3 regions of the Arthrobacter sp. zg-Y877 genome follow, and region 3 is predicted to be linked to each of the others. Evidence: predicted binding sites of a transcription regulator. Region 3 holds the regulator's gene; each other region holds the start of a gene.
What was found. The regulator LexA, encoded in region 3, represses DNA repair genes until DNA is damaged. The targets are predictions, from matches to a motif close to TCGAACANNTGTTCGA.

Region 1 (7,349 bases), on a different contig from region 3:
GTTCAGGACCGCCGTCAGGTCCTCCACCTCCCGCTGCGGAGAGTAGGGGGACGTGTCGCTGCTTTCCCCGCGGGCACGGCGGTCCACGGTCACGGCCTGGAACCCGGCGTCTTTCAGCGCGTCGGCCAGCGGGGCGCCGGCGTCGGAAGTTGAAAAGGCGCCGCCGACAATGATGACCGGCGGCCCGTGGCCCACCTGGTCAAAGGCGATGCGGGTTCCGTCTGCAGAGGTGGCATACAACATGACCCAGATCAGACCACACCGCAGCCGCCCGGGCAATCAGTGGTTCCGCAACGGCCGTCCCGGACCGGCAACTAAGTACCGTGTGCCGGGCTCCGCCCTAGCCTGCAGGGTCATATGCGACGGCGACGTCCAGCACCCAGACGACGCCGAAGCGGTCCTGCACCATTCCGTAGGCGGGGGAGAAGGCCGAGGGCGCCAGGTCCTGCAGCACGGTTGAGCCGTCCGCAAGCCGGTTCCAGAGATCGGTGATCTCCTCCGCCGAGTCGCCGCGGACCGAGACGAAGAAGGATTTGTCCCCCTGGTCATAGGGAACGCTGGACGGGACGTCGTAGGCCATGACCGCGAAGCCGTTTCCGCCGAGGACCTGCCCGAACTTCACCTGGCCGGCCTCCTCCGGCCGCTCGACGCTGTAGGCGTCCTCGTTGGTCACGACGACCAGGGAGCCGCCGAAGACCGAGTGGTAGAACTCCAGCGCCGCCTTGGCCTCGCCGCGGAAGTTCAGGTGGGGTGTGGTGGTGACAGACATGGGTTGCTCCTTCTGGATAGCCCGGGTATTTCCCGGTAACACCCAGTCTTCTCGCGGTAGAGGTCAGGTTCTGGCCGCTACTTCGGTTATTTTTTTCGTATGACCACCACGACGTCGCGGCTCCTGCAGCTGCTTTCACTCCTGCAGACTCCCCGGAAGTGGCCTGGGCAGGCGCTGGCGGACCGCCTCGAGACCAGCCCCCGGACCGTGCGCCGCGACGTCGACCGGCTCCGGGAGATGGGATACCGCATCTCCGCGCTGAAGGGGCCGGACGGGGGTTACCGCCTGGAGGCGGGGTCCGAGCTGCCGCCGCTGCTTTTCGACGAGGACCAGGTGCTGGCGCTCGCCGTCGCGCTGCAGTCCGCACCGCTCACGGGTGCGGGCATCGAGGAGGCCGCCGCCCGGGCGATGGCCACGGTGCGGCAGGTGATGCCCTCCCGGCTCCGCCACCGTCTGGACGCACTGCAGTTCACCGCGCTGCCCGCCGGTTCCGGTGCCGCCGGGTCTGTCCAGCCGGAGGTGCTCCTGGCCCTCTCCACAGCCGTCCGGTCCCGTCAGGTGCTGCGCTTCGACTACGCGGGCACAGCGCCGGATAACGACGGCGGGTTCGTCCCGCCGCGCCGGGTGGAACCGCACCATCTGGTGGCCACCCGGGGACGCTGGTACCTGGTGGGCTGGGACCTGGACCGGAACGGCTGGCGGATCTTCCGGGCCGACCGGATTACGCCGAAGCTTCCCGCCGGTGCCCGGTTCCGGCAGCGGGACCTGCCGGGCGGCAGCGTTCAGGCTTTTGTCTCTGCCCGGTTCCGGGGAGCGGAACCGGGTGGGGTCCCCGGCTGGCCCTGCCGGGGCGCCGTGGTCCTGCACCTGCCGGCGGAAGACGTCGTGCCGTTTGCCGGGGACGGCATAGTTGAATCCCTCGGCACCGGCCGGTGCCGGCTGGAAGCGGGCTCCTGGTCCTGGATCTCGCTGGCGGCTTCGTTCGGCAGGTTCGACGCCGGTCTTGAAGTGGAGGGTCCGCCCGAGCTGGCGGCAGCCTTCGGGGAACTGGGCGCCCGGTTCACCTCGGCCGCAGGGCGTTGAGGCATAGACCCAGGCTTAGGGAAGCCGGCCAGGCCTCAGCAGCGAAGGGACGGCCGCCCGGGCCGGGTCCAGCGGCACGGGGCTGATCAGCACGGCCGGCCCGCGGTGAAGTGTTCCGCTGCTCAGCGGCCGGCAGCGCAGCCCGCCCCGGCCCCGCATCGCCTTGTGCGCGCCGGGCGCCAGGACCTGGTCCATCCAGGCGCACGGGTGGGCCTGCCTGCCGCCATGGAATTCCACCCGGCCATCCGCAGACTCCAGAACGAAGTCCTGGCCCAGCAGCGGTGCCAGTTCGGCGCCGCTGAGCACAACGTTCCGGCGGGGGAGTAACGGGTCGAAGGGGCGCGCACCAAGCTCTGCGGCAATGGCGTCCAGCGACTCAATGGCGAATAGGGTCACGGCCGCATCCATGTGGGCTGCCTTGCCGAAGAACCGGTCGCCCACGATGCCTTTGCCGGACACCACCTCCACGCTGTCCGCATCCGTGGTGGCGACGTCGGCCGCACCATCCCTGGCCCGGCCGAAGTAGGCATGCGCGGGAGAGACCAGCAGGTGCAGGATCTCGACGTCGTACGCATAACTCATGCCTCCACGCTATCCGGTGCCCGGACGGTCCCTAGACCGCCTTGACCACCGGCAGCTCGCTCCACTCCGTGGTGTACCGCGGGGAGGAGTACCGGCGGGCCATGGTCCATTCCGGCGTCGCCGTGGACATGCCCGCCAAGCCGAGGCCGATGCTCGCCGCGCCGTATTTGTCCGTGACCTTTCCCAGCAGCTCGCCCAGGTTCCGGCGTTCCTGGGCGGAGACGAACTCGTCAAAGAGCGGCTGCGCGCCGGCGGACTCCAGGCCGCTGAGCATCACCCCGGCCTTCGTGTACGGCACGCCCTCCACTACCTGGGCCTCCAGGGCGCCGACGGCGGCCCGGCTGAGGATGACGGGATCCGACGTCGGGGACGCCAGCCGGACGGTGGCCGAGGGGAACGACGCCGCCCGCTCACTGAAATGGGAGGTCCCGGCATATGCGGTCAGGATGCTCGCCTGCTGCCCCTCGCGCTCCAGCCGGGCCGCTGCCTGCTGGGCGTAGATGCTCATGACCTGGCGCATCTCCGCGCCCGTGGTGACCGGAGTGGAGAAACTGCGGGAGAAGATCAGCTGTTTGCGGTCGGCCCGCTCCTCCTCGTGCGGGATGCACGCGGTGCCGTTGAGCTCCAGGACGGTGCGCTGCAGGGTGACCGAGAACTTCCGGCGGATCAGCGCCGGATCGGCGGCGCGCAGGTCCGCGACGGTGGAGATTCCCATCGCGTCGAGTTTGGTGCCCAACCGTGAGCCCACACCCCACAGGCCCGTGACCGGGACCCGGGACATGATCGCCTCCACCGCTGCCGGGTCCATGGTTTCCAGGTTGCAGACGCCCTGCAGATGCCGGTTCTGCTTGGCGATCCGGTTGGCGAACTTGGCCAGGGTCTTGGTGGTGCCGATGCCCACGCAGACGGGCAGGCCGGTGTGCGTGGCGACGGCGGTGCGGATGGTGGCGCCCTGTGCCGCCAAACCGCGCGGAGTACCGGCGAGCCCGAGGAAGGATTCATCAATGGAATAGACCTCCTGCCACAACGCGTAGCGGCCCAGCAGCTGCATGACCCGGGAGCTGAGGTCCCCGTACAGCTCATAGTTGCTGGAACGCTGGATGAGGCCCACGTGCGGGGCGGACTCGGCGAGCTTGAACCAGGGTGTGCCGGTCTTGATGCCCAGCGCCTTTGCCTCATCGGAACGGGCCACCACGCAGCCGTCGTTGTTGGACAGCACCACCACCGGCACGCCGGCGAGTTTCGGATCGAAAGCGCGCTCACAGGAGACATAGAAGCTGTTGACATCCACCAGGGCGATCCGCTGGGAGGCTCCCGGGGTGGAAGACTCAGACATGGTGCAGGCAGCGGGTCACAACGCCCCAGACGGACAGTTCCGATGGTTCGGCCACCAGGATGTCCGGGTACCCGGGCGCTTCGGCGTGCAGCACGATGCGCCCGCCGCCCAGGAGCAGTCGGCGGACCGTCAGTTCCCCGTCCACCACGGCCACGACGACGGCGCCGTCCCGCGGTGTGAGGGAACGGTCCACAATCAGTTCGTCGCCGTTACAGATGCCGGCGCCCGCCATGGAGTCACCCTCCACCCGTACGACGTAGGTGGAGGTGGGATCGCGGATCAGGTGCCGGTTGAGGTCGATCCGGCCGTCGAAGTAGTCCCGGGCCGGGCTGGGGAAACCGGCCGCGGTGGCGGCGTCAGTCTCCGCCGGGGGCGCCGGGCGGCGCGAACGGTCCGCTGAGAAAACCGCCATGCCGAGGCCTCCCTGGGGACATCACTAGAACATACTTTCGAACCCAGCGTAGCACCCGGACAGCCTTCCGCCCGGGAGCACGCCCGGGCGGAAAAGCCCCAGCGGATTACTTGAGCGGGATCCCCTGCGCGTCGGTGCGGAACGTCCGGGCGTTGGCGAGGATCATCACGCCTTCCACGAAGCCCCACACAGCGCCCAGGCCGGTGAAGCAGGTGAGGACAACCTGGGCGATTCCCACACCGTTATTGCCCAGATAGAACCGGTGGACGCCGAAGCCGCCAAGGAAGACGCCCAGCAGCCCGGCAACGAGGCGGGATTTCTGCTGCCCCTGTTGCGGGTGGCGATAACCGGACTGGTGGTAACCCTGGCCGGGGGCATGCTGCTGCTGGTTCGGATAGCCCTGGACCTGCTGGTTCGGGTAGCCCTGGGCCTGCTGGCCGGGGTAGCCCTGTCCGCTGCCCGGGTACTGAGCGGGGCGGTCCTGATAGCCGGGAGACTGCTGCTGAGGGGGCGTTGGACGCGGAGCCGGCTCGGCCTTTTTGGGGTAGGCGTATTGCCCGTCCCAGTCATCGGGCTCCCCGTGGTTGTCGTGGTTGTTTCCCGGGTAAGGCCCGTTACCTGACATGGTTTTCCTCCAAAGATTTATGCTGTCTGCACTCTAACAGCCGGCCTGCGCCTCGGGTACGGACTTCACCCCGGCCATATACCTAGGCGCCGGCGCGGACCCACCGCGCCATCCGGTCGCTGAGGTCCATCCAGCCGGTATCCAGTGTTTGCTCCTGCGGATGGGCATCGTGCCACTGCACGATTTCGCGGGCACCTTCGGCAAAGGGGATCACTGCCCGGTAGCCGGGGACCAGGGACTTGATTTTGCTGTTGTCGAAGATCACCGAATGGCTCTTGTCGCCCAGCAGTCCCGGACCGCGCCCCGGATCCTGCTGCGCGATGGTCTCCGAAGCCACATGCACGAGCAGCGGTTCCGGGACGCCGGCCGCCGCCGCCAGGGAACGGTAAATGGCGTCCCAGGGCAAAAACTCATCGGACGTAATGGTGTAACTCTCGCCGATGGCAGCCGGCCGGCCCAGCAGTCCCACGAAGGCCTTGGCAAAATCGCGGCTGTGGGTCAGCGTCCACAAGGACGTGCCGTCACCGGGTACCACCACCGGCAGTCCGGCGCGCATCCGGTGGATGTCCGTCCAGTGCCCGGACAGCGGGACCATCGTCGCGTCATAGGTGTGGGACGGGCGGACGACCGTGCCCGGAAAACCCTCGTTCCGGTAGGCCTGCACCAGGATCTCCTCCCCGGCGATCTTGTCCCGCGAATACTGCCAGAACGGGTTGCGCAGTGGGGTGGACTCCAGTACCGGCAGCCGGGCCGGCGGCTTCTGGTAAGCCGACGCCGAGCTGATGAAGACATACTGGCCGGTCCGGCCCCGGTACAGCTCGACCGCGGCTGCCACATGACCGGCGGTGAAGGACAGGAAGTCTGCGACGGCGTCGAACGTGCGGCCGCCCAAGGCGGTCCGGACAGCCGCAGGATCGCGCACATCGGCGGAGAGGACCTCGACGCCGGCCGGCACCGGACGCTTGGTGGAGACGCCGCGGTTGAGCACCGTGACCCGGTGCCCCAGGCTGGAAGCGTGCGCGGCGGCAGCGGAGCTGATCACGCCGGTTCCACCGATGAAGAGCAGATCGAGAGCCGTGGAATGTGTCATGGCAGGTTTCCTCAGGTGATTCCTTGACTGGGGGCAGGAGCCGGGCTTAGGTGGAGGTGCCCGGCTCCAACTGCACCCAGCCTAGATGACCTAGATGACCTAGATGACCTCGCCGCAGGAAAGGCATCCCATGACAGAGAGTCCCCGCCCCGTTGTCCCCGAACTGACGCTTGGGAACTCCGTGCGCATTCCACAGTTGGGCTTCGGCGTCTTCCAGGTTCCGCCGGGGCAGACACAGGAAGTGGTGGAGGATGCCCTGGCGGCCGGGTACCGGCACATCGACACTGCGGCCGCCTACCGCAACGAGGCCGGCGTGGGAGCGGCCATCGCGGCGTCGGGCATTCCCCGGTCCGAGATCTTCGTGACCACCAAGCTGCGCAACGGCGACCAGGGAAGGGCGAGGGCGGCGTTCCTGGACAGTCGGCGAGCGCTGAACCTCGACGTCGTCGACCTGTACCTGATCCACTGGCCGGTGCCGTCCCAGGGAATGTTCGTGCAGGCATGGAAGGACCTTGAGTCCCTGTACCGGGACGGCTACATGCGGGCGATCGGGGTCTCGAACTTCCTCGCCGGCCATCTGGACGCCCTGTACGAGCAGAGCCAGGTGCTGCCGGCGGTGAACCAGATCGAACTGCATCCCGGTTTCCAGCAGGCAGCGCTCGCCGCCGACACCATGTCCCGCGGCATCGCGGTGGAGGCCTACAGTCCGCTGGGGCAGGGCACCGAGCTGTCCGGGACCGAAGTGGCGGCGCTCGCTGAAAAGTATGGCGCCACGCCCGCGCAGGTGGTGCTGGCCTGGCACCTGGGGTCGGGGCGGATCGTCATTCCCAAGTCGGCCGACCCGGGGCGGATGCGGGAGAACCTCGCCGCGGCCGCGCTGGACCTGGCGCAGGAGGACCTGGATCTCCTGGACGGGCTCGACGGCGGCCGCCGGATCGGCGCCGATCCGGCGACGGCGGCGTTCAGCCAGCTCTGACTCCGCAGACCGTCCGGGAGGACAGATGCCCCCTTCTCAGACAGTGTTGGACCTCCTGCACCGGATCGCTGCCGAGCTGCAGGTGGACGGGCCGCTGACCGTGGGCACCATGTTCCGCAGTCCCGGCCTGCGCACCGGCTCCAAGATTGTGGCCTTCCTCGGTTCCGGCGACTACCTGATCGTGAAGCTGCCACAGCCCAGGGCGGCGGAGCTCATTGCTGCAGGCGCCGCGGAGCCGGTCACCATGGGCAGGCGCACCATGCGGGAATGGATCGAGGTACCGGCTGCCGCAGACCTTGAAGCTACGGCACACCGGTGGACGGAGCTCACCCGCGAGGCGCTGGAATACGTCCGCAGCCTTCCGGGTTAGCACGGCACCCAGCATCCCTTCGGAACATCCAGGCAGTGCCTTCAGACGCTGTCCCGGGCCGTGCGGTCCCCGAGCGTCTCCTTGCGGGAGTTGTTGGTCCGGCGGG
Region 2 (7,349 bases), on a different contig from region 3:
AGTCACGGTGGGACGGCACAGTCCGGCGACAAGGCCGCGGGTGCTTGCCCGGGTCAGGTTATACAGAACCATTCAGGGCCGCTCCGCTCCGTGCGTAGCCCAGCACTGCGTCCACGAGTTCCTCCGCGGTGTCGACGACGGCGGCTGCCCCCGCCGCCTGCAGCTCACCCTCGGCGGCGAAGCCCCAGGAGACGCCAATGCATCCGAGACCGTTGGCCGCCGCACCCTCGACATCGTGCAGCCGGTCCCCGATCATCACGGCACGGTCGTAGGAATCCGCATGCCGGTCGAGTGCGGCCCGGATGATGCTCCGCTTCCCGTCCAGGGCGGCTGCCGCCTGCTCATCGGCCGGTGAGCCGTGCACGGAGCCGAAAAGGTTGCCCATGCCCTGAACTGCCAGCAGCTCCACGGCGAGGTGCTCTGGTTTCTGGGTCGCGACAGCGACGGTTATGTCCCTGCGCAGCAGTTCCACTGCCCGCTGGATGCCGGGATAGGGCCGGCTCTGTGCCATCCCGGACTCCCGATAGCCCTGCCTGTAGTGCCGGATGACGGCTTCAAGACGGTCGCCGGGCACGCGTGCGATGTCCCGCAGGGAGGTCACCAGCGAAGGGCCCACCATGCGCTGCAGATCCGCCTCCGGGGGCACCGGCAGGCCGCAGGCGGCCAGCGCGGAACTGATACCGCCGGTGATGGCACCCGCCGGATCAACCAGCGTTCCATCGAGATCGAAAAGCACCAAGGTCCGGGGAGAAGTCACGGGCCTTAGTTTGGCATACCGGAGCAGGCTTAGGGAAAAAGATATACGCGCCCAAGAATATGTTCTGATGCCGGGGCGGCAAATATGTCCGGGTCCGGAATACACGAAGGCCGGCGCCCGACCCCGGAGGGGCAGACACCGGCCTTCACCTGTTTCTACGGGTTGAGGATCTCCGCGAGGAACGTTGCGGTGTGGCTGCCCTCGACCTTGGCGACCTTCTCCGGGGTGCCCGAAGCGACCACCTTGCCGCCGCCGGTACCACCGTCGGGGCCGAGGTCGATGATCCAGTCGGCGCTCTTGATCACGTCGAGGTTGTGCTCGATGGTGATCACTGTGTTGCCCTTGTCCACCAGGCCCTGCAGCACCTCCAGCAGCTTGCGGACGTCCTCGAAGTGCAGGCCCGTGGTGGGCTCGTCAAGGACGTAGATGCTGCGGCCGTTGGACCGCTTCTGCAGCTCGCTGGCGAGCTTCACACGCTGTGCTTCGCCGCCGGAGAGCGTGGTCGCCGGCTGGCCCAGCCGGACGTAGCCCAGGCCCACATCCACCAGGGTGTTCAGATGCCGGGAAATGGGACCGAAGGCGGCGAAGAACTCCGCGGCTACCTCGATCGGCATGTCCAGCACCTCGGCAATATTTTTGCCCTTGTAGTGCACCTCCATGGTTTCCCGGTTGAACCGGGCGCCGTGGCAGACCTCGCAGGGCACATACACGTCGGGGAGGAAGTTCATCTCGATCTTCAGCGTGCCGTCGCCGTGGCAGGCTTCGCAGCGGCCGCCCTTGACGTTGAACGAGAAACGCCCCGGCAGGTAGCCCCGCACCTTCGCCTCGTTGGTCTCGGCGAAGAGCTTGCGGATGTGGTCCCACACGCCGGTGTAGGTGGCGGGGTTGGACCGGGGGGTACGGCCGATGGGGCTCTGGTCCACGTGGATGACCTTGTCCAGCTGCTCCAGGCCCTCCACGCGGGTGTGACGGCCGGCCACGTGCTTGGCGCCGTTGAGCTTGTTCGCCATCGTCTTGTAGAGGATGTCGTTGATCAGCGTGGACTTGCCCGAACCACTGACGCCGGTGACGGCGGTGAAGACGCCCAGCGGAACGTCCACATTCAGGTTCTGCAGGTTGTTTTCCCGGGCGCCCACGATCTTCAGCTGGCGGGACTTGTCCACCTTGCGCCGCTTCGCCGGGATCTCGATCTTCTTCCGGCCGGAGAGGTACGCACCGGTGATGGAGCGTTCGTTGGTGAGCAGCTCGGCCAACGGACCGGAGTGCACCACCTCGCCGCCGCGCTCACCGGCGCCGGGGCCGACGTCGACAATCCAGTCCGCTTCCTGGATGGTGTCCTCATCGTGTTCGACGACGATCAGGGTATTGCCCAGGCTGCGCAGCCGGATCAGGGTGTCGATCAGGCGCCGGTTGTCCTTCTGGTGCAGGCCGATCGACGGCTCATCCAGGACGTAGAGCACGCCCACGAGTCCCGAACCGATCTGCGTGGCCAGACGGATGCGCTGGGCCTCGCCGCCGGACAGTGTGGCGGCCGGGCGGTTCAGGCTCAGGTATTCCAGGCCGACGTCGAGCAGGAAGGTCAGGCGGGCCTGGATCTCCTTGAGCACCTGGTTGGCGATCTGCGCTTCGCGTCCGGTGAGGACCAGGGTGTTGAGGAAGTCCGCGGCTTCGCGCAGCGGCAGGGCGCTGATCTCGGCGATGTTGCGGCCGTTGATCAGCACGGACAGGGACGCGGGATTCAGCCGCGCTCCCCCGCACTCGGGGCAGGCAATTTCCCGCATGTACTCTTCGTACCGGTCGCGGGCGTGGTCCGATTCGGTTTCCCCGTGCTTGCGGTGGATGTACTGGATGACACCTTCGAAGCCGGTGCTGTATTTGCGTTCGCGGCCGAAGCGGTTGCGGTACTGGACCACCACCTTGTGGTCCTTGCCGTTGAGCACGGCCTCCCGGACCTTGGGGGTCAGCTTCTTCCACGGCGTACCCATGGAGAAGCCCATGTCCTTGGACAGGCCCTCGAGCAGCCGATTCCAGTATTCGGTGGTGGCGGTGCCCAGCGACCAGGGGGCGATGGCGCCTTCGGCCAGGGACTTGGAGGGGTCCGGAACGATCAGGTCCTCATCCACCTCCAGCCGGGAGCCGATGCCGGTGCAGACCGGGCAGGCACCGAACGGGTTGTTGAAGGAGAAGGACCGCGGCTCGATTTCATCGATGGCCAGCGGGTGCTCGTTCGGGCAGGCCAGATTCTCGGAGAAGGTGCGGGTACGCTCGCTGCTGTCTTCGGGCAGGTCCACGAAGTCGACGACCACGCGGCCGTCGGCCAGGCCGAGGCCGGTTTCCACGGAGTCCGTGAGGCGCTGCCGGATCCCGTCCTTGGCCACCAGGCGGTCCACAACCACCTCAATGTTGTGCTTGTACTGCTTGCCCAGCTTCGGCGGATCGGAGAGCTGGATCTGCTTACCGTCCACCCGGGCACGGGAGTAGCCCTTGGCGGCGAGCTCCTTGAACAGATCGACGAACTCGCCCTTCCGGCCGCGGACCACCGGGGCAAGGATCTGGAAGCGGGTGCCCTCTTCCAGTTCGAGGAGCTGGTCCACGATCTGCTGAGGTGTCTGCCTGCTGACAGGCTCGCCGCAGACCGGGCAGAAGGGACGGCCCACACGGGCCCAAAGCAGGCGCATGTAGTCGTGGATCTCGGTGATGGTGCCCACCGTGGACCGGGGGTTCTTGCTGGTGGACTTCTGGTCGATCGAGACCGCGGGCGAGAGGCCCTCGATGAAGTCGACGTCGGGCTTATCCACCTGGCCCAGGAACATGCGGGCGTAGGCGGACAGCGACTCGACGTACCGCCGCTGGCCTTCGGCGAAGATCGTGTCGAATGCGAGGGAGGATTTACCCGAGCCGGACAGGCCGGTGAACACGATCATGGCGTCCCGCGGCAGGTCCAGGTCGACGTTGCGGAGGTTGTGCTCGCGCGCGCCTTTCACTACCAGACGGGATAGGTCATTGGCTTTATGCGGCACGAACGTGGTGTCCGCCGTCGGAAGAGTCGATTTAGGCACGTTTTCCACTGTAGTTCAAACGCCCATTCGAAAAAGTATTCGACCCCCCGGGTTTCGCCGCGGGCGAAGCGCCAGCCGGTCCGGCGCGTTGCGCATTCGTACTAGCGGTTTACGCAGTAGCGCACGTAGTAGTAGATGGCCCCTCCATTGCGCCAAGCCGTGGCATCGATGAGCTTCTCCAAACGGCCCACCTTGTCTTCCGCCGCCGTCAGGATGCGGCGTGGAAGACGGCCGACATCCGCAAAGTGGTTCGCCCATGCAAGCGAGGAACCGGCAAACTCGACGGCTACCGTCAACTGTTCCCGCACGCCTTCCTCGGTAGCCGCGCCATAGGGTGATGCTGCGAGCAATTCCTGTGCCTTCGCACGGTCAGCTGCATCACTGTTCATGACCTCGGCAAAAACCGAACACACGGTATCCCTCAGAACAGTCTCTGTGGCGTCGTCCATGTGCTTTACCAAATACTCGGGGGGCGTTATCTCCCGCCGCCAGGAGGCCCGCATAATCTGCAGGGTCTCCTCGCGGAACGTGGAGGTCCACCCCTCCGGTGCCGCGATTTGTCTGGCAAGTGCATTCAAAACGGCGGAACGTTGCGTTGCGGCCTCAACCACTGCACGCTCTTCGGCGCTAAGTCCGGACTGCTCGATCCCTCGAAGGAGATCGTCAAGCCGCTGACTGGCAGTTCTCAATTCTGCGGGACCAGCGGCAGCATGTATCGCCTGTAAGGCCTCGTCCGAGGTGTTTCTCACGGCACCTAGATTCGAGACCCCGCCGCAGCTGGCGCCTGCGCTGCTAAACAAGACCAGGACAGCCAGAACCGCAGTCTGTACGCGGATGGACCTTTTCGGAGTCGAATCCATGGCGCATCACCTCTCGACGATGGCCGTTGTCCTACACCTCGGATCGTCGATTTGTCCACAGAATCAGCGACACTTTCGCCGCCGCCAGGGTCACGAAGCTAGTGCAGCGCCGCCCGCAGGAAGGACACGGCCTCGTCCTCGGAGACGCCGTTGGCCCGGACCGACCTGGCATACGCCGCGGCAGCTGCGGCCACCCGGCTGCGGCCGCTGTCGCCGCCCGCCGCGACAACCGTGCCGGCGCGGGACCGGGTGGTGACCACCTGTGCCTGCTCCAGTTCACGGTAGGCCTTGGCCACTGTGTTCACTGCCAGGCCAAGGTGTCCGGCCAGCGTACGGACCGGAGGCAGCCTCGTGCCGACGGCGAGGCTGCCGTCATTCACGCCGTCCAGGATCTGCAGGCGCAGCTGTTCGTAAGGCGGAACCGAGCTGGAGGCGTCTATCCGGACCTCAGCCAGTACGCCCGCGTCGTTGCCTGCGGAGGTTGCTTCGGTTCCTGGGTGTGTGTCAGGCGTCATGCTGCAATGCTAATGCCCGGCCGGGTCGGCAGGTGCAGCCGGGTCCGCCTCCGCGGCTCCCGAATCCGCTTCCCGTTCCCTGTCAGGTTCAGCATCAGGGCCCGCGAACTGGGAGCGGTACAGCCCGGCGTAGAAGCCTTCGGCCGCCAACAGCGCTTCGTGCATTCCCTGCTCAACGATCTGCCCGTCCCGGACCACCAGGATCAGGTCGGCGTCGCGGATGGTGGAGAGCCGGTGGGCGATGACGAAACTCGTGCGGTCCTGCCGGAGCGCATTCATGGCGAGGCGGATGGCGATTTCCGTCCGGGTATCCACGGAGCTGGTGGCCTCGTCCAGGACCAGGATGGACGGGTCCGAAAGCCAGGCCCGGGCAATGGTCAGCAGCTGCCGCTGGCCCTGGCTCAGCGCGCCGCCGTCGTAGCCGAGCACGGTGTCGTAGCCGTCGGGCAGGGACCGGACAAAGTGGTCCACATGGGTGGCCTGTGCAGCCTGGACGATTTGCTCCTCCGTGGCGTCCGGCGCGCCGTAGGCCAGGTTCTCCCGGACCGTCCCCTCGAACAGCCAGGCGTCCTGGAGCACCATGCCGATATGGCTGCGCAGTTCCTCGCGGTTGAGCCGGGCAATGTCGACGCCGTCGATCGTGATGCGGCCGGCGTCGACCTCGTAGAAACGCATCAGTAGGTTGACGAGGGTGGTCTTGCCTGCGCCCGTTGGCCCCACAATGGCCACCGTCTGCCCCGGCTCGGCCGTGAAGGACAGATGACGGATCAGCGGGGCGTCGGGGCTGTAATCGAAGGAGACGTCCTCGAAGGCGACCCGTCCCCGCACGGCCGGAAGATGTTCGGGACGGTCCGGGTCCGGTGCTTGTTCCTTGGCGTCCAGGAGGGCGAAGACGCGTTCGGCGGAGGCGACGCCGGACTGGAGCATGTTGATCAGCCCGCCCAGCTGGCCCAGCGGCTGGCTGAACTGGCGGCTGTACTGGACAAAGGCCTGCACGCCGCCGATGGACAGCTGCCCACTGGCCACCTGCAGGCCGCCCACCACGGCCACCGCGACGTAGTTCAGGTTCGAAATGAACATCATCGCCGGCATGATGATGCCGGAGACAAACTGGGCACGGAAGGCGGAGCGGTACAACCGGTTGTTGGCGGGAGCGAAGCCTTCAATCACCCGCTCCTGCTGGCCGAAGGCCTTCACCACGTCCTGTCCGGTGAACATTTCCTCGATGTAGCCGTTCACCTCGCCGGTGGACTTCCATTGGGTCTTGAACTCCGCCTGCGAGCGCCGGGCAATGAGCACCGTCACGAGGGCGGAGACGGGCACGGTGACCACGGCGATCAGTGCCAGCAACGGTGAAATGGACACCATCATGGCCAGCACGCCGATGATGGTCAGGACCGAGGTGAGGATCTGGGTCAGGCTCTGCGAGAGGGTCTGGGCCAGGTTGTCGATGTCGTTGGTGACGCGGCTCAGGACGTCCCCGCGTGACTGCTGCTGGAAGTGGGACATGGGCAGGCGGAACAGTTTGCCGTCCACGTCGCGGCGCAGCCGGTACATGGCGTTCTGCACAATGCGTGCGGTCACGCGTGCCTGGAACCAGCCGAAGGCGAAGGCCGCCAGGTAGATCGCCAGTACGCCCAGCAGGATTGCGCCGAGCCGGGCGAAGTCCAGTCCCTGGCCGGGGATGACGTCCATGGCGGCAAGCATGTCCGCCAGTTCCCGCTCCCCCGAGTTCCGCAGGGCCTGTACCTGGGCGTCCTTCGACATTCCGGCCGGCAGCGTCTGCCCGATGAACCCGTCGAAGATGACGTTGGTGGCTTCCCCGAGGATGCGGGGCGCACTGACGGCGAGCGCCACGGAAACGACGGCGGCCACCAGCACTGCCGCCACCCGTAACCGGTCCGGTGCCATCAGCCGCAGGATCCGGCGGACACTGCCGGCGAAGTTTTCCGGTTTCGCCGCCGCAGCCGCACCGGGTCTGCCCCGTAGCCCCGGGGTACTCATGCGACTTCCTCCGCGGTCAGCTGTGAGGCGACGATCTCCCGGTAGGTATCCGAGGCGGACATCAGCTCGTTATGGGTTCCCTGCCCAACGATGCGCCCCTCTTCCAGGACGATGATCCGGGCGGCGTCGGTAATGGTGTTCACCCGCTGCGCCA
Region 3 (7,349 bases):
CTCGCCCTGGAACATGGCGAGGAGGGCACCCGGCTGCATGTGAAGGTCCGTGAAGGACTGGCAGCGGAGCTGGAGCCGTTCGTGGCCCATGGGTAGGAAAGACACACAGGGGCCGGAGCAGGTCCTGGAACTGCTCGACACCGCGGTGTCGGCCATGGGCGGGCAAAACCGCCCGGGCCAGCACGAGATGGCCCGGCAGGTGGCCGAGGCCATCGAATCCGGCGACCACCTGCTGGTCCAGGCGGGCACCGGTACCGGCAAGTCCCTGGCGTACCTCATTCCGTTGATCGCCCATGCCCTGGAGAGCGACAAGCCGGCCCTGGTCTCGACCGCGACCCTCGCCCTGCAGGCCCAGATTGTGGGGCGTGACCTTCCGCGCCTGCTGAAGACCCTCGAGCCGCAGCTTCCGCGGGAGGTTGATGTGGCGCTGCTCAAAGGCCGCAGCAACTACGTCTGCCTGCACAAGACCGGCGGCGGCTTCCCCGAAGAAGATGAAGCCGGAACGCTGTTTATGATGGGCGGCGAGCAGGCCGTCACGCACCCGGTACCGGCCGGCGGGCCCACCTCGGCGCTGGGGCGCGACGTCGTCCGCCTGCAGGAATGGGCGCAGGAGACCGAAACCGGTGACCGGGATGAGCTGCTGCCCGGTGTCAGCGACCGTGCCTGGCGCCAGGTGTCCGTCACCTCCATGGAATGCCTGGGCGCGCAGAAGTGCCCGGTGGCGGATTTGTGCTTCAGCGAACGTGCCCGGGCCAAGGCCGCCGAGGCCGACCTGGTCATCACGAACCACGCCATGCTGGCCATCAGTGCCTTTGAAGGACTCGCTGTCCTGCCCGATTACGACGTGGTGGTGATTGACGAGGCCCACGAACTGCAGGACCGCGTCACCGGTGCCGTCACCGGGCAGCTCTCCGGAACCATCATCTCCGCCGCGGTCTCGGCCGCACGCAAGCACACCTCCGCCACGATGGAGCCCCTGGCCGCAGCCGGCCGGGCGTTCGACCAGGTCTTTGCCCCGGTTCCCTCCGGCCTGCTGGCCGCCGGGTTGTCCGAAGACCAGGAACTGGTCCTGGGCCAGGTCCGCGAAGCGTGCCGCACGGCCCTGTCGGATTCCAAGCCGGAAGGTTCGGACGGAGTGGACGGCGGGCGGCAGATGGCCCGTTCCCGGCTCATGGCGGTCCTGGAACTGTGTGAGCGCGTCCTCGACGCCGTGAACTCGGGTGAGGTGCTCTGGGCCTCGCGCGCAAGCACCTTCACACCCGGAGCCGGCTACACAGCTCCGGAGGAAGATGCACCACCCACGCTCAACGTGGCACCGCTGTCCGTGGCCGGACGGCTGCGTGAAGGCCTCTTCGACGGGCACACCGTAGTGCTGACGTCGGCCACACTGGCCATCGGCGCGGAGTTCGGCCCGGTGGCCGGAGCCCTGGGGCTGCTGGGTGCCGGTGCGCCCAAATGGTCCGGCACCGACGTCGGGAGTCCGTTCGACTATCCCCGGCAGGGTGTCCTGTATGTGGCCAAGGACCTGCCGAAGCCGGGGCGCGGCACGTCCCCGCAGCAGCTGGATGAGCTGGAGGCGCTGATCACGGCCTCCGGCGGGGGAGCGCTGGGCTTGTTCTCCTCCCGCCGCGCCGCCGAAGAAGCGGCGGAAGCCATGCGCAAACGCGTGGACTTCCCGATCCTCTGCCAGGGGGAGTCCACCATGTCCGCCCTGGTGCAGCAGTTCGCCGACGACGACGAAACGTGCCTGTTCGGCACCATGTCCCTGTGGCAGGGTGTGGACGTTCCCGGTGCTTCCTGCCGGTTGGTGATCATGGACCGGATTCCGTTCCCGCGCCCTGATGATCCACTGATGACCGCGCGGACGCGGGCCGTGGCCAAGGCCGGTGGGAACGGCTTTATGAGCGTTTCAGCCACCCATGCCGCGGTCCGCCTGGCCCAGGGAGCTGGACGCCTGATCCGGGCGTCCGGGGATAAGGGCGTCGTCGCGGTGCTCGACTCACGCCTGGCGACGGAACGGTACGGAAGCTTCCTGCGGGCAGCGCTGCCGCCCTTCTGGGCGACTACTGACCGTTCCGTGGTGCTGAAGGCGCTGCAGCGGCTTGCCGCGGAACCGGCAGGCGCGGGGAAGTAGAAACGCAAAAAGCAGCGCCGCCGGAGACCGGCGGCGCTGCTTTTGAGTTGTCCTCCTAGGTGGCCGCGTCCTCTTGAACGAACGCCTAGAGCGAACGCATGACGCTGACAACCTTGCCCATGATGGTGGCTTCGTCACCGAGGATGGGTTCGTAGCGGGTGTTCTGCGGCAGCAGCCAGGTGTGTCCATTGCGCTGCCGGAACGTCTTCACGGTGGCCTCATCTTCGAGGAGTGCGGCAACAATGTCGCCGTTTTCGGCGGTGGGCTGACGGCGCACCACCACCCAGTCCCCGTCGCAGATGGCGGCATCCACCATGGAGTCTCCGGCGACCCGGAGCATAAAAAGGTCACCGTGTCCGACCAGCTGGCGCGGAAGGGGAACCACCTCTTCAACCTGCTGGTCCGCAAGGATAGGACCGCCGGCGGCGATGCGTCCCACCAGCGGCACCATGGCCGTGTCGATGGCGGTGGTGAGGTCGGGAACGCTCTGCGAACCCGCAGAGCGGTTGGCATCGTCCATGCGGGACACGGAGCCGTCCTTTGACGCAGCCTTACCGCCGGTGCCGGCGCTGTCTGCCGTGTCGGCGCCTCCCCGGCGCGGGGAGCCGTCACGGAGCAGGAGCGGAACCAGGATCTCCATGGCGCGCGGGCGCTTGGGATCGCGGCGGATGTAGCCGAGCTTTTCCAGCTGGCTCAGCTGGTGGGTGACGCTCGACAGGCTGGCCAGCCCAACGATGTCGCCGATTTCCCGCATTGACGGGGGATAACCGTTGGTATTCACCGAGCGCTGGATGGTCTCCAGGATCTTGGTCTGCCGGGCAGTGAGGCCCTTGGTGCGCCCCGCCGGCGCGGGCGCGGCAGAGGAGGGGGTGCTGCCATTGGTAACACGGGCCACGTCGGCTTCCCTTCACAGTCGGCCTGCGGATGCGGGCCGGATGGTTCTAGCGGTGTATCTGGGTCTGTGCTGCTGAGCTGCTGCTGCGCTGGTGAGGTTCGCTGCAGCTGGGTTTTGCTGTTCTGTCCTGCTGACTTTGGCGTGCCGGCCCCCGCCTGCCAAAGAATCGCCGAGCCGTTTTGTCAGTGGCGGATGGTTAGTTGATGTCAGCCGCTTCCTGCAGGTTCAACGCTAAGGGAGTGCAGAAGATTTTTCAAACATATATTCGAGCGAGTCTCGACAATGTTCGTAGATAAGTGCTAGAAATGTTCGAGTACACGTTAGAACGTATGTTCGACTACGGCCCGCCGACACCTCGTCGGGCTCACCAGATGTTCGAATGCAGTTTCGAGCCACAGTATTTTCCCGGTGCTCTTGCGGGAGATGCGGGGGACCGGCATTGCTGCTTTTCGGACCGGAAAGGTATTGACATGTCAGTACACGTACTTCCCTTTGCATCCGCACACAGCCACGCTCCTGCCCGCAATCATGCTGCTGCCCGCAGCCTTGCTCCCGCTGCATCCGCTGAATCCGCGCCGCTCCGCCTCACCCGCCGCGGCCGCCTGATCCTCGTCGGTGCACCCCTGATGCTCGCAGCCGCTGCCCTGCTGGCTTTCCTGGGCTTCTTCACTGCGCCCGCCATGGCCTCCGGCGGCTCCCCGGAGCAGACCCGCACCATCCAGGTGGGCGTCTCCGCCGGCGACTCCCTGTGGTCCCTTGCCACGGAGTTCGCCCCGGACCGTGACCCCCGCACCGTGGTGGCTGACATTGTGGAACTGAACAACCTGGACAACGCCACCGTTCCGGCCGGCCGCCAGCTGTACATCCCCGTTTCCCGCTGACCGTCGCCCCCTATGACGTTTTCCGGCGGTCTGCAGGACCCGGATGCAGTTCCCCGGGCAGGGCGTCCTAAGCTGTAGGGGTGAATGAACAGCTGGAAAACCTGAACCGACTTCCCCTGCGAGACGATCTGCGCGGCCTCACCCCTTACGGTGCCCCGCAGCTGGACGTGCCGGTTCTGCTGAACGTGAACGAAAATACCCATGGACTTCCGGAGCATGTGCGCCGGGCCATTCTGGCGGAGATTGAATCCGTCGTTTCCGGCCTGAACCGGTATCCGGACCGGGAATTCACCGAGCTGCGGGAAAACCTGGCCAAATACCTCGGCCACGGACTGACGGCCGGGAATATCTGGGCCGGCAACGGTTCCAATGAAGTGCTGCAGCAGATCCTGCAGGCCTTCGGCGGTCCCGGCCGGACCGCCATGAGTTTCCCGCCCACCTACTCGATGTATCCGCTGCTCTCCAGCGGCACCGGCACCGCCTACGTCACCGGAACCCGGGAAACGGACTTTTCCCTGACCCCCGAATCTGCTGCGGAGCAGATCCGGGCGCAGGCACCGCACATCATCATCCTGTGCACCCCGAACAACCCGACAGGCACTGCCCTGGGTCTGGACGTCATCGAAGCCGCCTACGAGGCCGGCCGGGCGTCCAATGCCATCGTGGTGGTGGATGAGGCGTACGCGGAGTTCTCCCACGCGGATACCCCCAGTGCCCTGCAGCTTCTGCCCGGACGGGAACGGCTGATCGTTTCCCGCACCATGTCCAAGGCGTTCGCCCTGGCCGGAGCCCGCATCGGTTACCTGGCTGCCGCCCCGCAGATTACCGACGCGCTGCGCCTGGTCCGGCTGCCCTACCACCTGTCCGCCATCACGCAGGCCACGGCCAACGCCGCCCTCACGCATTCCGACGCCCTGCTCGCGAACGTCGAGGACATCAAAGGCCAGCGGGACCGGATCGTGGAGGAGCTCCGCGGTCTGGGACTCTCCCCGGCCCCCTCGGATGCAAACTTTGTGCTGTTCGGCGGGATGGAGAACCCGCGCGCCGTATGGGAAGGCCTGCTCGAATCAGGTGTGCTGGTCCGGGACATCGGTATTGAAGGCCATCTGCGCGTCACCGCCGGTACCGAAGCCGAGACAACGGCGTTCCTGGACCGGCTGCGGGAACTGCTTTCAGCCTGAGTATCCGGACGCACCCGTGTACGGGAAAACCTGTCCAATGCCGGACGTTTCGGGGAGTCCGTACGTTCGGGACTAAACTGATGTCCTGCCGGAGCTTTGCCTATTGCCCCGGCCCCAACCTTCGTGAAGGAACCCCATGACCGTGGAGACCGCCACCGGACGCACCGCCCGCCTCGAGCGGACCACCAGCGAGTCGTCCGTCGTCGTCGAGCTGGACCTGGACGGCACCGGCCGCGCCGACATCAGCACGTCCGTACCGTTCTACGACCACATGCTGACCGCGCTGGCCAAGCACTCACTGATGGACCTCACGGTCCGGGCCACAGGCGATACCCACATCGACGTCCACCACACGGTGGAGGACATTGCCATCACCCTCGGCGAGGCCCTGAAGGTTGCCCTGGGCAGCAAGGCCGGCATCCGGCGGTTCGGCGAAGCCACCGTACCCCTGGACGAGGCACTGGCCAACGCCGTCGTCGACATTTCCGGGCGCCCGTACCTGGTGCACACCGGGGAGCCCGCGGGCCAGGAATACCACCTCATCGGGGGACACTTCACCGGATCGCTCACCCGGCACGTCTTTGAGGCCATTGCTTTGCATGCCCAGATCTGCCTGCACATGCGGGTCCTGGGCGGGCGCGATCCGCACCATATCGTCGAGGCCCAGTTCAAGGCCTTCGCCCGCGCGCTGCGTGCGGCCGTCGAGTCCGATCCGCGCGTTGAGGGCATCCCCTCGACGAAGGGAGCACTGTGAGTCCCCGTAACGTCACCGTTCTGGACTATGGTTCCGGCAACATCCGTTCGGCCGTGCGTGCCCTGGAGCACGCCGGCGCCAGTGTCACCCTCAGCGCCAAACCCGATGACGTGCTGAACGCCGATGGACTGGTGGTGCCCGGCGTCGGAGCCTTCGCTGCGGTAATGCAGGGCCTGAAGGATGTTGACGCCATCCGCATGATCGGGCGCCGCGTAGCCGGCGGCCGGCCGGTGCTCGGTATCTGCGTGGGCCTGCAGGTCCTCTTCGATGAAGGCGTGGAACACGGCGTCCGGACCAAGGGCATGGGCGAATGGCCCGGAGTGGTCGAACGCCTGGCCGCCGACGTCGTCCCGCACATGGGCTGGAACACCGTCACGCCGCCGGAGGGTTCGGCCCTGTTCGAGGGCATCGAGGACCAGCGCTTCTACTTTGTGCACAGCTACGGCGTGCAGAAGTGGGATTTCGATGTCACGCAGCCGGCCATGCGCCCGCCGCAGGTGACCTGGGCCGACCACGGCGGACCGTTCATCGCCGCCGTCGAGAACGGTGCGCTGGCAGCCACCCAGTTCCACCCGGAAAAATCGGGGGATGCCGGCGCGGCATTGCTCAACAACTGGCTGAAGACCCTGGGTTAGGCGCCGGTATGTGGAGCGTTGTCCTTATGGGCCTGGCCGGGCTGCTGATCGGCGGAGCAGTGTCTTTCCGCAGCCAGGGAATGTCCAAAATCATCGTCATCAGTTTCTGGGTCCTGGCCGGAATGGCCCTGCTGGGTGCCTATCTCCTGACCCTCGACCTGTCCTGACCCCACCATCGAAAGCATCCTGATGTCCCTCCTCGAAACCCCCGTCCTTGAACTCCTGCCCGCCGTGGATGTTGCGGACGGCCAAGCCGTGCGCCTCGTGCAGGGTGAAGCAGGCAGCGAGACCAGCTACGGCGATCCGCTGGACGCGGCCCTGGCCTGGCAGAACGACGGTGCCGAGTGGGTGCATCTGGTGGACCTCGACGCGGCCTTCGGGCGCGGCTCGAACCTGGACCTGCTCAGCCGCGTGGTGAAGTCCCTGGACATCAAGGTGGAACTCTCCGGCGGCATCCGCGACGACGAGTCCCTGGAGAAGGCACTGGAGCTGGGTGCGGCGCGGGTCAACCTGGGCACCGCAGCACTGGAAAATCCCGGCTGGACCGCCAGTGCCATCGCCCGCTACGGCCATGCGATCGCCGTCGGGCTCGACGTGCGCGGCACCACCCTCGCGGCCCGCGGCTGGACCCAGGAAGGCGGCGATCTCTGGGAGGTCCTGGCCCGGTTGGAAGAAGCCGGCTGCCCGCGCTACGTGGTCACCGATGTCACCAAGGACGGCACGCTGCGCGGACCCAACCTGGAACTGCTGCGCGAGGTGCTCAAGCGCACCGACCGGCCCGTGGTCGCCTCCGGCGGCATCTCCAGCCTCGATGACCTGGCAGCACTGCGGGAACTGGTGCCGCTGGGTCTAGAGGGCACCATCGTGGG

Region 1: a site for LexA is predicted at 4,208-4,223, ahead of QNO03_RS03255 (LexA family protein). Genes of this name have one in related genera too.
Region 2: a site for LexA is predicted at 3,844-3,859, ahead of uvrA (excinuclease ABC subunit UvrA). Genes of this name have one in related genera too.

What each region holds. Positions count from the first base shown of each region.
Region 1 is NZ_JAUCPU010000001.1:698,395-705,743, reverse strand. It holds gene QNO03_RS03280 (alpha/beta fold hydrolase) at 1-243, opposite strand, end outside; gene QNO03_RS03275 (VOC family protein) at 341-769, opposite strand; gene QNO03_RS03270 (helix-turn-helix transcriptional regulator) at 869-1,852, shown strand; gene QNO03_RS03265 (MOSC domain-containing protein) at 1,868-2,434, opposite strand; gene QNO03_RS03260 (Y-family DNA polymerase) at 2,466-3,770, opposite strand; gene QNO03_RS03255 (LexA family protein) at 3,763-4,182, opposite strand; gene QNO03_RS03250 (TM2 domain-containing protein) at 4,289-4,807, opposite strand; gene QNO03_RS03245 (NAD-dependent epimerase/dehydratase family protein) at 4,890-5,897, opposite strand; gene QNO03_RS03240 (aldo/keto reductase) at 6,028-6,873, shown strand; gene QNO03_RS03235 (hypothetical protein) at 6,899-7,243, shown strand; gene QNO03_RS03230 (hypothetical protein) at 7,285-7,349, opposite strand, start outside.
Region 2 is NZ_JAUCPU010000001.1:431,232-438,580, reverse strand. It holds gene QNO03_RS02020 (lysophospholipid acyltransferase family protein) at 1-72, opposite strand, end outside; gene QNO03_RS02015 (HAD hydrolase-like protein) at 59-757, opposite strand; gene uvrA (excinuclease ABC subunit UvrA) at 913-3,816, opposite strand; gene QNO03_RS02005 (hypothetical protein) at 3,918-4,565, opposite strand; gene QNO03_RS02000 (GntR family transcriptional regulator) at 4,775-5,191, opposite strand; gene QNO03_RS01995 (ABC transporter ATP-binding protein) at 5,201-7,195, opposite strand; gene QNO03_RS01990 (ABC transporter ATP-binding protein) at 7,192-7,349, opposite strand, start outside.
Region 3 is NZ_JAUCPU010000003.1:34,615-41,963, reverse strand. It holds gene hflX (GTPase HflX) at 1-96, shown strand, start outside; gene QNO03_RS07670 (ATP-dependent DNA helicase) at 89-2,134, shown strand; gene lexA (transcriptional repressor LexA) at 2,220-3,029, opposite strand; gene QNO03_RS07660 (LysM peptidoglycan-binding domain-containing protein) at 3,500-3,910, shown strand; gene QNO03_RS07655 (histidinol-phosphate transaminase) at 3,991-5,091, shown strand; gene hisB (imidazoleglycerol-phosphate dehydratase HisB) at 5,228-5,845, shown strand; gene hisH (imidazole glycerol phosphate synthase subunit HisH) at 5,842-6,480, shown strand; gene QNO03_RS07640 (CG2302 family histidine operon protein) at 6,489-6,647, shown strand; gene priA (bifunctional 1-(5-phosphoribosyl)-5-((5-phosphoribosylamino)methylideneamino)imidazole-4-carboxamide isomerase/phosphoribosylanthranilate isomerase PriA) at 6,670-7,349, shown strand, end outside.